One region of the Arthrobacter ramosus genome, then DNA from elsewhere that is predicted to be linked to it. Evidence: riboswitches for the same ligand, from Rfam matches in the RefSeq annotation. Region 1 holds a riboswitch; each other region holds the start of a gene.
The links. A riboswitch is a leader RNA that binds a small molecule or an ion and turns the genes downstream of it on or off. The one in region 1 is predicted to bind S-adenosylmethionine.

Region 1 (4,205 bases):
GCGATGCCCACCAGCGTACCGGCCACAGCAAGCGCCGCGAAGCCCGTCATGCCGAAGATGAACGGCAGGATAGGCACGATGGCGCCCGAAGCGAAGAAGCAGAAGCTCGAGATCGCTGCGCCCCAGGCGGAGCCTACGGCCTCGTGCTCGTTCACGGTTTCTTCCACTTCGGGGTGGAGCGAGAGGCTGGGATCGCAGTCGCAGCTGTAGAGGCCCATGCGTTCTGCTGCGCGGTGTTCGGCGGCTTCCCGGGACATGCCCCGGGCCAGATACACGAGGACCAGCTCATTGTGCTCGATGTCCAGGGCCGGGGCTGCGGTCAGCGTGGCTTGGGTGGGTCGGGTGGCCTTGAGGAGCTCGAGCTGCGAGCGGACCGAGACATACTCGCCGGCACCCATGGACAGCGCGCCCGCCAAAAGGCCGGCGATACCGCTGAACAGGACCACGGCCGCGGGAACGCCCGTGGCCGCCATGCCCATCACGAGGGAAAGGTTGCTGACCAGGCCATCGTTGGCGCCGAATACGGCCGCGCGGAAGGTGCCGGACAACCTGTTGCGGCCGCGCGTCGCCAGGCCGCGGACTACTTCTTCGTGGATCTGTTCGTCGGCCGCCATGGCGCGGGTCGCTGCTGGATCCTTCGCGTAAGGCGAGCGGCCTTCAGCCCGTTGGGCGAGGGCCAACACGAACACTGATCCGAAGTTCCGGGCCAGGAAGCCGAGCATTTGGCTCCGGACCGAGGCCGCCTTCGGCATGCCGGCATGTTCGCCGAGGACCCTGAGCCAGTGCGCCTCATGGCGGCCCTCAGCCTCAGCGAGGGCCAAAAGGATTTCGCGTTCCTCGCCGTCCCGGCGCTGCGCCAGTTCGCGGTACACGGCGGCCTCGGCCCGCTCGTCCGCCAAGTACTGCCGCCAGCGCTTGATGTCCGACGACGACGGGGGAGTCTTGGTGGCTGCTGCGTCTTGCGATGGACTGCTCGAGTCCGAGGGATTGCCTGAATGCGAGGGTTTTGTGTGCGGTTGCACCGGGACTCCTGGGTTGCTGGGGCGGGCTTCATCGCCTCATTGCAGCTCCACTTTATCGCCAATTTCCGCGGCTTTTCGGCTGGCAATCCTTACTGGATATTTTAGGTGCACCTCAAAAACCGGGAGACTCGCGGGAGGCCTTGACCGCCGCAGGGGGCAGTGCTGGGATGGATGAACAGGGTCCACGAATTGGCGGGGTAGCGTGATGACCGGCTGCCTCATATGCCTGTGCGATGGGCTCAGCGGCACGTCGAACGGAGGTTGCACCATGGACAGCACCGAAACCCACGCCCGCCACCCCGACCGTCCCACGGTCGAGGCCGATCCCGCCTATGACTACAGCGAGGACCTGGCGGTGGAGGAAGACTGGGAGGACCAGCCCGAGGTTCTTGACGATGACGAACGGGTGGTTCCGCTCGATGCCGACGAACACCGTGAGTCCGAAGATATCGAATAGCCCCGGCTCGCTAAACCCGACGTGCTAAACCCTGGTAGCTAGAACGCGCTCAGGATGAAGTGCCTCTGCACGCCCGCCCGGTGCCCGGTTGCCGCCACCGTAAGGGTGAGTTTCCGTGTCGCGGGGAACCAGCGCGCGGGCTGGACTGCTTTTGAAAGCGCTTCGGTGATGAGCCGGGGCTCATGATGCCAATAGCGTTCCAGGTTTCCGTCCACCACGAACGTGATGGAGCCTTGGGAGAGGTCGACGCCGGGAATCACCCGGACGAACTCGTCCACCCGCCGGGGGCGGGGCAACAAGAGGGTGCCGGAGTGGGTGGTGCGGTCGGCTGTGGCGCCGTTTTCGAAAGGCATGGCCTTCTCCTGTGGAGTTGCTCTTGCCCGTTCGGTTGTCTCTGGTCCGAGCCGGGCCGCTTCTTCATCCGAACCACCCGTGAACATGGGGTTGGCGTGTGGCAAGTCGGAGCTTTGCACCACATCTCTTGAAGCTCTTCCTACTGTACATGCAGCAGCGGCGCCGCACCCTCCCAAGGAGAAGGTGCGGCGCCGCCGTTGTACTTGACTCTGTGAAGCTTAGTGGCTGGCCACCGGGTGGACTTCCAAGGGGAGTTCCTCCACGGCCGCCCCGGCAACGCGGCGGTCCCATGCTTCGCGGACGGCGGGCTCGGTTGGCGGCGTCAGGAGGGAGACCACAACGTAGACCAGGAGCGAGGCGCCGAGGCCCCAGTAGATGGGATCGTTGGCGTAGACGCCGTCTTCACTGGGGATGATTCCCGTGGCGTAAGCGATCAGCAGGCCCAGCGTCAGTATGGACCCGACCGCCATGGACCAAGCCGCGGCAATACCGGTGCCACGCTTCCAGACCAAGCCACCGAGGATAGCAACCAGCAGGCCGCCCACCAGGATGTCGTAGGCGATGGTCAGGGCCACGACGACGTCTTGCGCCGCCATGGAGATCAACACGGCCACGATGCCCAGGCCAAGGACCCAGTACCGGTTGGCCTTGACGTCGTGCTCGGGGTTTTCGGTGTCGTCGGTGTTGATCGTCTTGCCGAACCAGCTGGCCACGAACGGGACCACGTCGGCGCGGGCAACGGTGGCTGCGGCGATGAGGGCTCCGGAAGCGGTGGACATCATGGCCGCGACTGCCGCCGCCATGACGAGGCCGCCGATGCCGATCGGCAGGATGTGGGTGGCTACCTCGGCGTAGACAACGTCCTTGCCAAGGGCCTTGACGTCGATGTTGGGCAGGGCAACGCGGGCGGCAAGGCCGATCAAAGCGCCGGCGACGCCGTACAGGACGCAGTAGACACCGGCAGTGGCGCCGCCCCAACGGGCCACCTTGGGGGTCTTGGCAGTGAAGACGCGCTGCCAGATGTCCTGGCCGATCAGCAAGCCCAGGGTGTAGACCACGAAGTACGTGATGATCGTCTGGGCTCCGATGCCGTCCAACTGGAAGAAGCTGGCGTCAACACGGGCACGGATGCCGTCGAAGCCGCCTGCCGCGTTAAGGACGAACGGGAGCATGAGAAAGAAGATGCCCACCGTCTTGATGATGAACTGCACCTGGTCGGCGAGGGTGATGGACCACATGCCGCCGATGGTGGAGTAGACCAGGACGATGGCGCCGCCGACGGCGATGGCGAGCCAGCGCTCCCAGCCGAAGAGGACGACGAAGATGGTGGCGTAGGCGCCCGTGGACGTGGCGCACAACATAAGGGTGTAGGCCAGCATGACGATGCCGGAGGTCTGCGTGGCGCGCTGGCCGTAACGCAGGCTCAGCATCTGGGAGACCGTGTAGATCTTCAACCGCTGGATGGTGCCGGCGAAAAGCAGGCTCAGGAGGAGGACGCCCGAACCGATGGCGACTACCAGCCACATGCCGGATATGCCGAACTTGTAGCCGAGGCCGACGCCGCCAACCGTCGATGCGCCGCCGAGGACGACGGCGGCCATGGTGCCGGTGTAGAGCATCGGACCGAGGCGGCGCCCTGCCACCAGGAAGTCGCTGTTGTTCTTGGTGCGCGACTTGCCCCACCAGCCGAAGGCCAGCATGGCGAGCAAATACACCACCACGATCGCAATATTGATGAACGAAGAGTCCACGGTTGGCTCCTGAAAGTGATGCGCAGAGTTCCTGGGGATTCCGACGCCCGTCCGCTGGGTTTCGTTGCGGGTCGCGGAAGGTCTCTGCGCGGGTGATTGGGGAGAGTAGTCTGTGATGTATGCCTCACAAACAACACTTGTTGCCTATGAGGATACGTAGTGATGCGAGTAACAGTCAAGGCGCTGCTTTGCGGAGCGGACTCATCGGCGGACTTCTAGCTAGCCAAAGGCCCGGCCACGCGGGCGATCCGGCTACTATTGCTGCAATGACAGGGCCGCATAAACGGCCTGAAAGGTTCGTGAATGAAGGCTCTCCCCGTTGAACCGAGCAACGTCCCCGTTGCCATCGGTTCCAGAATCCGTGCCGCACGCCAATCGCAGCGGCTCACCATCGAGCAGGTTGCCGACGCCACCGGCCTGACCAAAGGGTTCCTGAGCCGTGTGGAGCGTGACCTGACATCGCCGTCGGTCGCTTCCCTTGTGACGCTTTGCCAAGTTCTTTCGGTGTCCATCGGGGACCTTTTTGCCGCGCCGGAGACCCATCTGACCCGGCGCGACGATGGGCCGCGGATTTCGCTCGGCGGCCAGGGAATCGTGGAACGGCTCCTGACCGCCCGATCG
Region 2 (4,205 bases), 3.8 Mb from region 1:
GCTGTCGCGGCACGTTCCCACCGTGGAGGTCCGGGTGGCCGATGTCTGCCTCCGGGCCGAGGATGCGGCGCTCATCGCGGTGCTCGTCAGGGCCTTGGTTGAGACTTCTGTTCGTGAGTACCATGCCGGAATAGAGCCGGCGGCCGTGCCTACGGCGCTTTTGCGGATGGCGTCCTGGCAGGCAAGCAACTTTGGACTCCGCACCGAACTGCTGGACTTCGGAACCTTCCGCCCGGAGCCCGCCGCGGACGTCGTCTGGTCGTTGGTGGAGTATCTGGAACCTGTGCTCGCCGAACAGGGTGAATTCGACTTGGTCCAAACCGGCGTGGCAGCCATCCTGGGCCGCGGCAACGGCGCTATCGAACAGCGTGGTGTTGCCGGGCGCTGGAGCGAGACCAACGGGGGCGCGCCCGACGCCGCCGGGTTGGCCGCCGTCGTCGAGCACGCCGTTCAGATCACGATGCGCTCGGAGAGGGACGAGAGCGACACCAAGCCGCAGCCCGTCCTCACCTGGGTGCGCCAGGACTGGCGCGAAGCGCCGGGTTAACCCGCCGGGCTAGATCTGCTTGAGGGCCCGCTCCAGGTCCCCGATGAGGTCGCCCACATCCTCCAGCCCCACCGAAAGCCGCACGACGCCGTCGCTCAGGCCAATGGCCGCTCGGCCTTCCGGACCCATGGCGCGGTGCGTGGTCGTGGCGGGGTGGGTGATGAGGGACTTTGAGTCGCCGAGGTTGTTCGAGATGTCGATGACGGCGAGACCGTCCAGCAGCGCGAAGGCGGCCTCTTTCGCCGATCGCCCCGCCGAGGGGAGCAGCTCAAAGGTGAGCACGGTTCCGCCGGCCTTCATTTGCTTCGCGGCCAGCTCGTACTGTGGGTGCGACTTCAGCAGGGGGTACTTGACCCAACTGATGGCCGGCTGATCCTCAAGCCATTCGGCGATCCGCAACGCAGACGCCGAGGAGTGGTTGACGCGCAGCGCCATGGTCTCCAGGCCTTTGGTCAGGACCCAGGCGTTGAACGCGGAAAGCGACGGACCGGTGTGCCGCATGAGCTGCTTGACGGGACCGTCGATGAACTCCTTGGTGCCCAGGATCGCTCCGCCCAGGACCCGGCCTTGGCCATCGATGTGCTTGGTGCCCGAGTAGACAATCACGTCTGCGCCGAGATCGCCGCAGCGCTGCAGCAGGGGAGTGGCAAAGACGTTGTCGACGACGACGGTGGCGCCCGCCGCGTGAGCGAGCTCGCTCACCGCCGCGATGTCCACGATTTCCTGCATGGGGTTCGACGGCGACTCGAAGAAGACTGCCGTTGTCGGCTCGGACAACGCGGCACGCCACTGGTCCAGGTCGGGTCCGTCGACGAAGACGGTCTCGACGCCCCAGCGCGGCAGGATCTCGTTGAGGATCACGAAACAGGAACCGAAGAGCGAGCGGGCGGCGACCACGCGGTCACCAGCAGCCAGCAACGCACCGAGGGCGGTGAAGACAGCAGACATGCCCGACGCCGTCGCGAAGCACGCTTCGGTGCCTTCCAACAGGCGGAGGCGCTCCTGGAAAGTGGCCACGGAGGGGTTGCCGTAACGGGAGTAGACGAAGCGCTCGTCCTCGCCCGTGAATGCGCGCTCGGCGGCGGCGGCGGACTCATAGACGAAGCCGGAGTTCAGGAAGACGGCCTCGGACGTTTCTTGGAAGTTGGTGCGGTCGAGACCGCCGCGGACTGCCTGGGTGTCAGGGCTCCAGCCGGCGGCGTCAGGATTGAAAGTCACTTAGATGTTCCCCAGGTTCGTCGGAAGTCCACGGTTTTTCCAGCCGTTCACGGTTCGCTCGCCGTAGCGGTCCGGTTCGCCCTCAAAGCCCTCGAGGACGTTGTAGGCGGTGTAGCCGGCCTGGGTTGCGGCGATCGCGGCGGCGATGGAACGCTGGCCGGAGCGGCAGAGGAAGACCAGCTCGGTGCCGTCCGCTTCCGGAGCCTGTTGCGTCAGCTCTTCGATGAAACGCGTGTTGGGGATGCCGCCGGCCAGGTTCCACTGGATGAACAGGGGATCGTTTTCCGTGGCTTTGGTATCAGGGATCCCGATGTGTGCCCACTCGCCTTCGGTGCGGACGTCCACGAGGATGGCGCCTTGCTCGAGCTTGGCCCAGGCGTCGTGCGGACTGAGGTCGCCTGCGTAGCTCATGCGTGGCCCTCGCCGTCGAACTCTTCATCAAGCTGATCCACCGCATTGGCAACGGCGGCATCCGCGCTCGCGATCGCCGCGGGCAGGACGATGGCCTGTGCCACGATCACGTCGGTGCCGTTGAAGGTCGCGGCCGGGCTCCCGTGCAACACGTATCCCTCCGCGAGGGCGGTGGAGATCCGCTCGCAGAATTCCTTGGTGTCAGGGCCCGTGACGAGACGGTAGGAGAGTTTTTCTTCGGTGGGTTCAGGCATTGGTGCTCCTCAGTCACGCTTGCAGTTCGAAAGTGTCGATACGCCGAGTAGTCACCTGAGGCACCCCGCCGGAGAGAGGGTTGCCGACCAGCAAGTCAGGGCTTCGCGCTGGTGCTCATTACTCAAGAAGAAAATAACATCCACGACGGCGGCCTGCATCACCGGCCGTCGTCATGTTCCGTAACCGGACGGCAGCCGGCGGGGCCCACGCTGGCGAGGGCCCCGGGCTGAGCTTGCGAAGACTGGGAGCCAGTGGGTGGGCTCTAGGCCTCGGTTTCATTCGGCAGCGGTTCCAGGCTCGCCTGTATGCGGGGCGGAAGGGCATCAAGCCGTGACGCTACTCCCGAGGGGGAGTGATGAAAAGTGGAACCTTGATGCTTCCGGATTTCCAGCAGCTCGTGTACGGATATCCCCGTGGCCGTGGCGAGTGCATGCAGCGAGAGGCTGTTGTGATGAGCCAAGGCAAAAACCACGCCTGACAGGGCTTCGAAACCCTCTGTCTCGTAGATTTCCTTTACCAAGTTGGACATGCCGTTCGCATCATCGATTGATCCCGCTGACGCACCAGTCGCCATGGCCGTCAGGGACCATGCAGCAGAGTCGGGGCTGATGTAGATGCTCATGTCGATACCCTACGGACTCAGGCCCGCTTGGGGAATGGGCGATACGTTTATCTTTATGGCAGCACTCACCGACCTTGACCGTCAGCTCCTCTCCGCCCTCCGGGAAGACGGAAGGGCGTCCGTGGCGAGCCTCGCGCGTAAGCTGGGCGTCGCCAGGGCCACTGTGAATAGCAGGCTCGAGCGTCTTGTCTCCTCCGGAACCATCGTTGGTTTCACTGCGAGGGTCCGCGACGAGGTCGATCCACTTGCGATTAGAGCTATTGCGCTTATTGCCGTGGAGGGAAGATCGGCCGACAAAGTCATTCGCCAGCTCAGGGGACTTCCAGAGATTTGGGCGCTGCACACCACGAATGGCGGTTGGGACCTCGTGGCCGAGCTACGCACGGAAAGCCTCAGCGACTTTGACCAGGTACTCGGAAGGATCCGCGGCATCGACGGGATCGTCAATAGCGAGACGAGCCTGTTGCTCAGTTCCGTCCTGCGGTAGTCGCCCGCATGACGGACGCTTGCCGAATGATCATTGTGTACATACGGATGGGTGATTTTGTATGGATTTTCAATGAAAAGTACATACTTTGGCAATTGTGGATGCATATCGCCGCTCCGTAGCCTCGTAACAACAGTGCTTATGAGGGAAAGGAGCGCACATGACACGCTTTGTCGATGTCCGCAACATGGTTCGCTGGACGGCCGGGCGGGGCCCGGAGACCATCATCTCGGAGATGATTCAGTACTTGGAAGACGACTTCCGGCGGTGGGAGTCTTTTGACAAGACTCCGCGGGTGGCAAGTCACACCCCATTTGGGGTCATCGAGCTGATGCCCACCAGCGACCAGGAAACATACGGCTTCAAGTATGTAAATGGACACCCTTCGAATCCAGCGCGTGGCTTCCAGACCGTGACAGCTTTCGGTGTCCTGTCCGACGTCCATAACGGCTACCCGACGTTCCTCGCAGAGATGACAGTGCTGACAGCGCTGCGAACGGCGGCCACGTCCGGGATGGTCGCAAAGAAACTCGCGCGCCCCGATGCCCGGATCATGGCGATGATCGGAACCGGAACCCAATCGGAGTTTCAGGCCCTGGCCTTCCGGGCGGCGTTGGGTATAAACAGTGTCAGGATCTGGGACACGGATCCGGTTGCGATGGAGA
Region 3 (4,205 bases), 2.5 Mb from region 1:
TTGGTTCCAGATCAAGCCGAAGACGCCCTGGGGTCGAAGGATCCGGGCGATCTCGGTGCTGGCGGCGAGGGGATCGCACCAGTGCCAGGCCTGGGCAACGCTGACGACGTCGAATGCTGAGTCCGCCAGTCCAGTTGCCTCGGCCGTGCCCTTCAGGGCGACCACTTGTGGATGCGTTTTGCGCAGTTGGATGAGCATGTCCGTGGAAGGGTCCACTGCGGACACAGCCAGCCCGCGCTCGACGAGGAGCGACGTGAACTTTCCGGTGCCGGCGCCGATGTCTGCCGCGTCCCGCGCACCTTCAGGCAGCAGCCAGTCTGCCGAATCCGCAGGGTAGCCGGGCCGGACACGGTCATAGTGTTCTCCGCCGTCCTGGAAACTCCGGCCGAGTTCAAGGCGCCGCTCCTCATAAAGCTTGGGGCCGGCTGACGTGCCTTTGGGTCGCGGGGCCACGCAGGAACTCCTTCGTAGGACAGGAAAAATACCCTACGAATCTACCGCAATCAGTCGGTGCTGCAGGGAGCGGCGCCCGCGGTCCCGGGAGTGTTGGGAGCCCACTCCGGGTAGCTTCGGTGGTCGTTCGCCGGGACCCACCGGCCGGCATCCACCACGTAGTCCCAGCCGAGGCCATTGCTCTTGAGCGCTTGGATGCCCGCGATGAGCCGGGTGGCGTCTTCCAAGCGCGAGCCCACGCCGAAACTGGCTCGAAGGGATCCGGAGGGAAGGCCGAGGCGCTTGAGCAGCGGGTGGGCGCAAAAGCGTCCGTCGCGCAGGCCAATGCCGTGCTCGGCCGCAAGGTAGGCAGCCACCAGTCCGGCGTCGTAGCCCTGGAGCGAGAAGTTCACGACGCCGATGGTGTCCTGGGGATCGGTGTCGCTGAAGATCTGGTGCACGGTCACGCCGTCGATCTCCTTGAGGCCCTCGACCAGATGCGAGCGGATAGCGGCCTCGTGGGCGTGCCATTCATCGTGGTCGAGGCTGGCAATCACTTGTGTGGCCCGTGCGAGGGTGGCAGCGCCGAGCACGTTCGGGGAGCCGCCTTCGTGCCTGGCCGGTCCCGTGGCCCAGCTGACAGAGTCAAGGCGCGCCTCGCGGACGGCTCCGCCTCCGGCAAGGTGCGGTGTGCCGGCGTCGAGCCAATCGGGGCGGCCCACCAGGACACCGGCGCCGAACGGTGCATAGAGCTTGTGCCCCGAGAAAACCAAGTAGTCGACATCCGCGGCGGCGATATCGATGCGGCGGTGCGGGGCGAGCTGGGCCGCGTCCACCACAATCCGCGCCCCGAATTCGTGGGCCAAGGCAGCGAGGTCCTTGATGGGCAGGATTTCGCCGGTCACGTTCGACGCGCCGGTGACAGCCAGGAGGCTGACGCCCCCGTGGGAGAGCGCCGTGCGGACATTGGACACGGTCTCGGACAACGTTCCCGCGGCAACGATGCTGCGGTGGGGGACGCCTTGCCACGGCAGGAGATTGGCGTGGTGCTCAATGTCCAGGTAAAGGACTTCGCCAAGGTGCCGACCGTCCTCAACCGGCAAGCAGCCGGCCAGCAGATTGAGGGAATCGGTGGTGTTGCGAGTGAAAATGACCGAATCGTCCGGCCGCCCGCCAACGAAGTCACGGACGATGTTGCGGGCGTTTTCGTAGACCGAGGTGCTGATCTGGGAGGCATAGCCTGCGCCGCGGTGGACGCTCGCGTAGTACGGCAGGATCTCGTTGAGGTACGCGGAAACCACGGTCAGGGCAGGTGCGGACGCGCCGTAGTCGAGGTTGGCGTAGCGGATGTGGCCGCCCTGGATCAAGGGTGCCTGCAACTCCGCGCCGGTGACCGCGGCCAGTGGGCGGGATGCCCGGGGGAGGGCTTCACCGCGCTGCTGTGCGGATTCGTTGTGCTGCGAAAGAGCCGGGGAAGTAAATGTCGCTGTGCTCATGGGACCTCACTCAAGAGGGACCCCTGCGTACAGGGGGTCCGCGCTTGCCGCATCCGTTCCGGACCGGCCGGGTCGTCACCCGGGGCACCCCGCCGCGATGGAGGGTTGCCGGCCAGCAAACCGGGGTTTCGCGCTGGCACTCGTGACCTGTAAAGAGCGTAGGACACCGGCAAGGCTGGTTCCAACGTGACCCGGATTGTTAAGCGGATTATTACACCGCCGGATAACTGTGCGTTCTGCCGAAGAAAAAGCAGCGGACGCCCCCAAAAAGGGGCGTCCGCCGTCGTTTGTTCAGTGAAGAGAGAGGACTAGAGGAGGTCGTCGAGCTCGGGGTTGAGCCTCTTGAGGACCTCCGAGTGCAGGATCGAGTTGGTAGCGACGGCGTTTCCGCCGAAGGGACCATCCGCGCCGTCGAGGGACGTGAAGCGTCCGCCGGCTTCCGTCACGATCGGAACCAAGGCCGCCATGTCGTAGACCTGGAGTTCCGGCTCCGCGGCGATGTCCACGGCGCCCTCGGCCACGAGGCAGTAGGACCAGAAATCACCGTACGCACGGCTGCGCCAGACATCGTTCTCGAGGCCCAGGAAGCTGTCCAGCGAACCATGCTGCTTCCACTCGGACAGCTCGGAGTAGGAAAGCGAGGCGTCTTCAAGCCGCGACACGTTGGAAACCTTCAGCCGGGTGGCTGCGGCCAGGGATCGGCCCATGTAGGCGCCCGAGCCCTTGGCCGCCCACCAACGCTTGCCGAGCGCCGGAGCGCTCACGAGCCCCACTACTACCTCGCCCTCGTCCACGAGGGCGATCAACGTAGCCCAGACGGGCACGCCGCGCACGAAGTTCTTGGTCCCGTCGATGGGATCGATGATCCAACGCCTTGAGCCGTGGCCCGTGCTGCCGAATTCTTCCCCGAGGACGGCGTCGCGGGGGCGGGAACGGGAGAGCTGCCCGCGGATAGCTTCCTCGGCGGCTTTGTCGGCATCGGTGACGGGGCTCAGGTCGGGTTTGGTCTCGACCTGGAGGTCCAGTGCCTTGAACCGCTCCATTGTCAGGGAATCGACGGAGTCGGCCAGGACGTGTGCCAGCCGCAGGTCGTCGTTGTAGCTCGAATCGGGTTGGGTCATGGTTCCAAACTACCGTCTATTCGCCGGTGAGCCGGGGAGGTAGGACGGCAAGCGCGCAGGTAGTTGACCGTGCTGTTAATTGACCGGGCTATTAATTGACAGTGCCCAGTTCCTTCGCCTCTTGGGCTTCCATGCGCGGGTCCGCGCCGAGGAGCCGGCGCAACGACGCCAAGCGGGCCGGGCCTGCCTCGCCGGCGTGGCCGTCAGCGACCCAGGAATCCAGTCCGCAGCGAACCGCGGAGGCATCGTGCTTGCAGCCTCGCTCGCACATTTCCGTTCCAGGTTCCAGATCCGGGAAGGCATGCAGGATGCGGTCCGGGTTCACGTGGGCGAGGCCGAAGGAACGGATGCCGGGCGTATCGATGATCCAGCTGCCGCCGGGGGCGTCACTGAGCTTTAGTGCAAGCGCTGAGGACGAGGTATGGCGGCCCCGGCCCGTCACGGCGTTGACCCCGCCCGTGGCGCGTTCGGCGCCGGTGAGGGCATTCACCATGGTGGACTTCCCGACGCCGGAATGGCCCAGGAGCACGGTGACCTTGCCGTCGAGGTAGTCCCGCAATTGGCCGACGGCGTCGCCGTCGAGGCGGGCGGACAAGCCGTCGTCGGAACGGGCGTCGATGCCGGAAGCCCCTGCGTCGGCCGTCCGGCTGATGATGATGGGGAAACCCAGGCTCACATAGTTGGCAAGGAGTTCCGTCGGATCCTTGACGTCCGCTTTGGTAACGAGCAGCAGCGGCTCGATTCCGGCGTCGTACGCTGCCACCAAGGCGCGGTCGATGAATCCGGTGCGCGGCTCCGGGTTGGCGGCCGCAACCACCACCACGAGCTGGTCGGCGTTGGCGACGACGGCCCGTTCGATCGGATCCGTGTCATCGGCACTCCGCCGCAGGAGGGTCTTGCGCTCCTCGACGCGCACGAGGCGGGCGAGGGTGTCCGGGGCTCCGGACACATCGCCGACGAGGGCCACGAAGTCTCCGGGAACCACGGGGGAGCGCCTCAGCTCCCGGGCACGGGCGGCAATGACGATGCGCTCATTGTCCGAGCTTTCGCCCACTATCGCGGTGTAGCGGCCGCGGTCGACTGTGATGATGCGCCCGATCACGGCGTCGTCGTGGCTGGGGCGGTCCTTCGTGCGGGGGCGTGTGCCCTTCTTGTT

Region 2: linked by a shared signal. The riboswitch ahead of ABD742_RS00440 (DUF1737 domain-containing protein) and the one ahead of ABD742_RS17740 (hypothetical protein) in region 1 are both predicted to bind S-adenosylmethionine.
Region 3: linked by a shared signal. The riboswitch ahead of ABD742_RS06420 (aminotransferase class V-fold PLP-dependent enzyme) and the one ahead of ABD742_RS17740 (hypothetical protein) in region 1 are both predicted to bind S-adenosylmethionine.

What each region holds. Positions count from the first base shown of each region.
Region 1 covers NZ_BAAAWN010000001.1:3,847,368-3,851,572, reverse strand. The annotation lists gene ABD742_RS17750 (VIT1/CCC1 transporter family protein) at 1-1,022, opposite strand, end outside; gene ABD742_RS17745 (hypothetical protein) at 1,291-1,479, shown strand; gene ABD742_RS17740 (hypothetical protein) at 1,518-1,832, opposite strand; SAM riboswitch class IV at 1,847-1,966, opposite strand; gene ABD742_RS17735 (sodium:solute symporter family protein) at 2,052-3,584, opposite strand; gene ABD742_RS17730 (helix-turn-helix domain-containing protein) at 3,888-4,205, shown strand, end outside.
Region 2 covers NZ_BAAAWN010000001.1:85,788-89,992, forward strand. The annotation lists gene ABD742_RS00425 (glutamate--cysteine ligase 2) at 1-547, shown strand, start outside; gene ABD742_RS00430 (O-succinylhomoserine sulfhydrylase) at 557-1,765, opposite strand; gene ABD742_RS00435 (rhodanese-like domain-containing protein) at 1,766-2,176, opposite strand; gene ABD742_RS00440 (DUF1737 domain-containing protein) at 2,173-2,430, opposite strand; SAM riboswitch class IV at 2,441-2,553, opposite strand; gene ABD742_RS00445 (hypothetical protein) at 2,694-3,053, opposite strand; gene ABD742_RS00450 (Lrp/AsnC family transcriptional regulator) at 3,109-3,540, shown strand; gene ABD742_RS00455 (ornithine cyclodeaminase) at 3,701-4,205, shown strand, end outside.
Region 3 covers NZ_BAAAWN010000001.1:1,362,660-1,366,864, forward strand. The annotation lists gene ABD742_RS06415 (class I SAM-dependent methyltransferase) at 1-453, opposite strand, end outside; gene ABD742_RS06420 (aminotransferase class V-fold PLP-dependent enzyme) at 504-1,928, opposite strand; SAM riboswitch class IV at 1,964-2,076, opposite strand; gene hisN (histidinol-phosphatase) at 2,237-3,049, opposite strand; gene rsgA (ribosome small subunit-dependent GTPase A) at 3,141-4,205, opposite strand, start outside.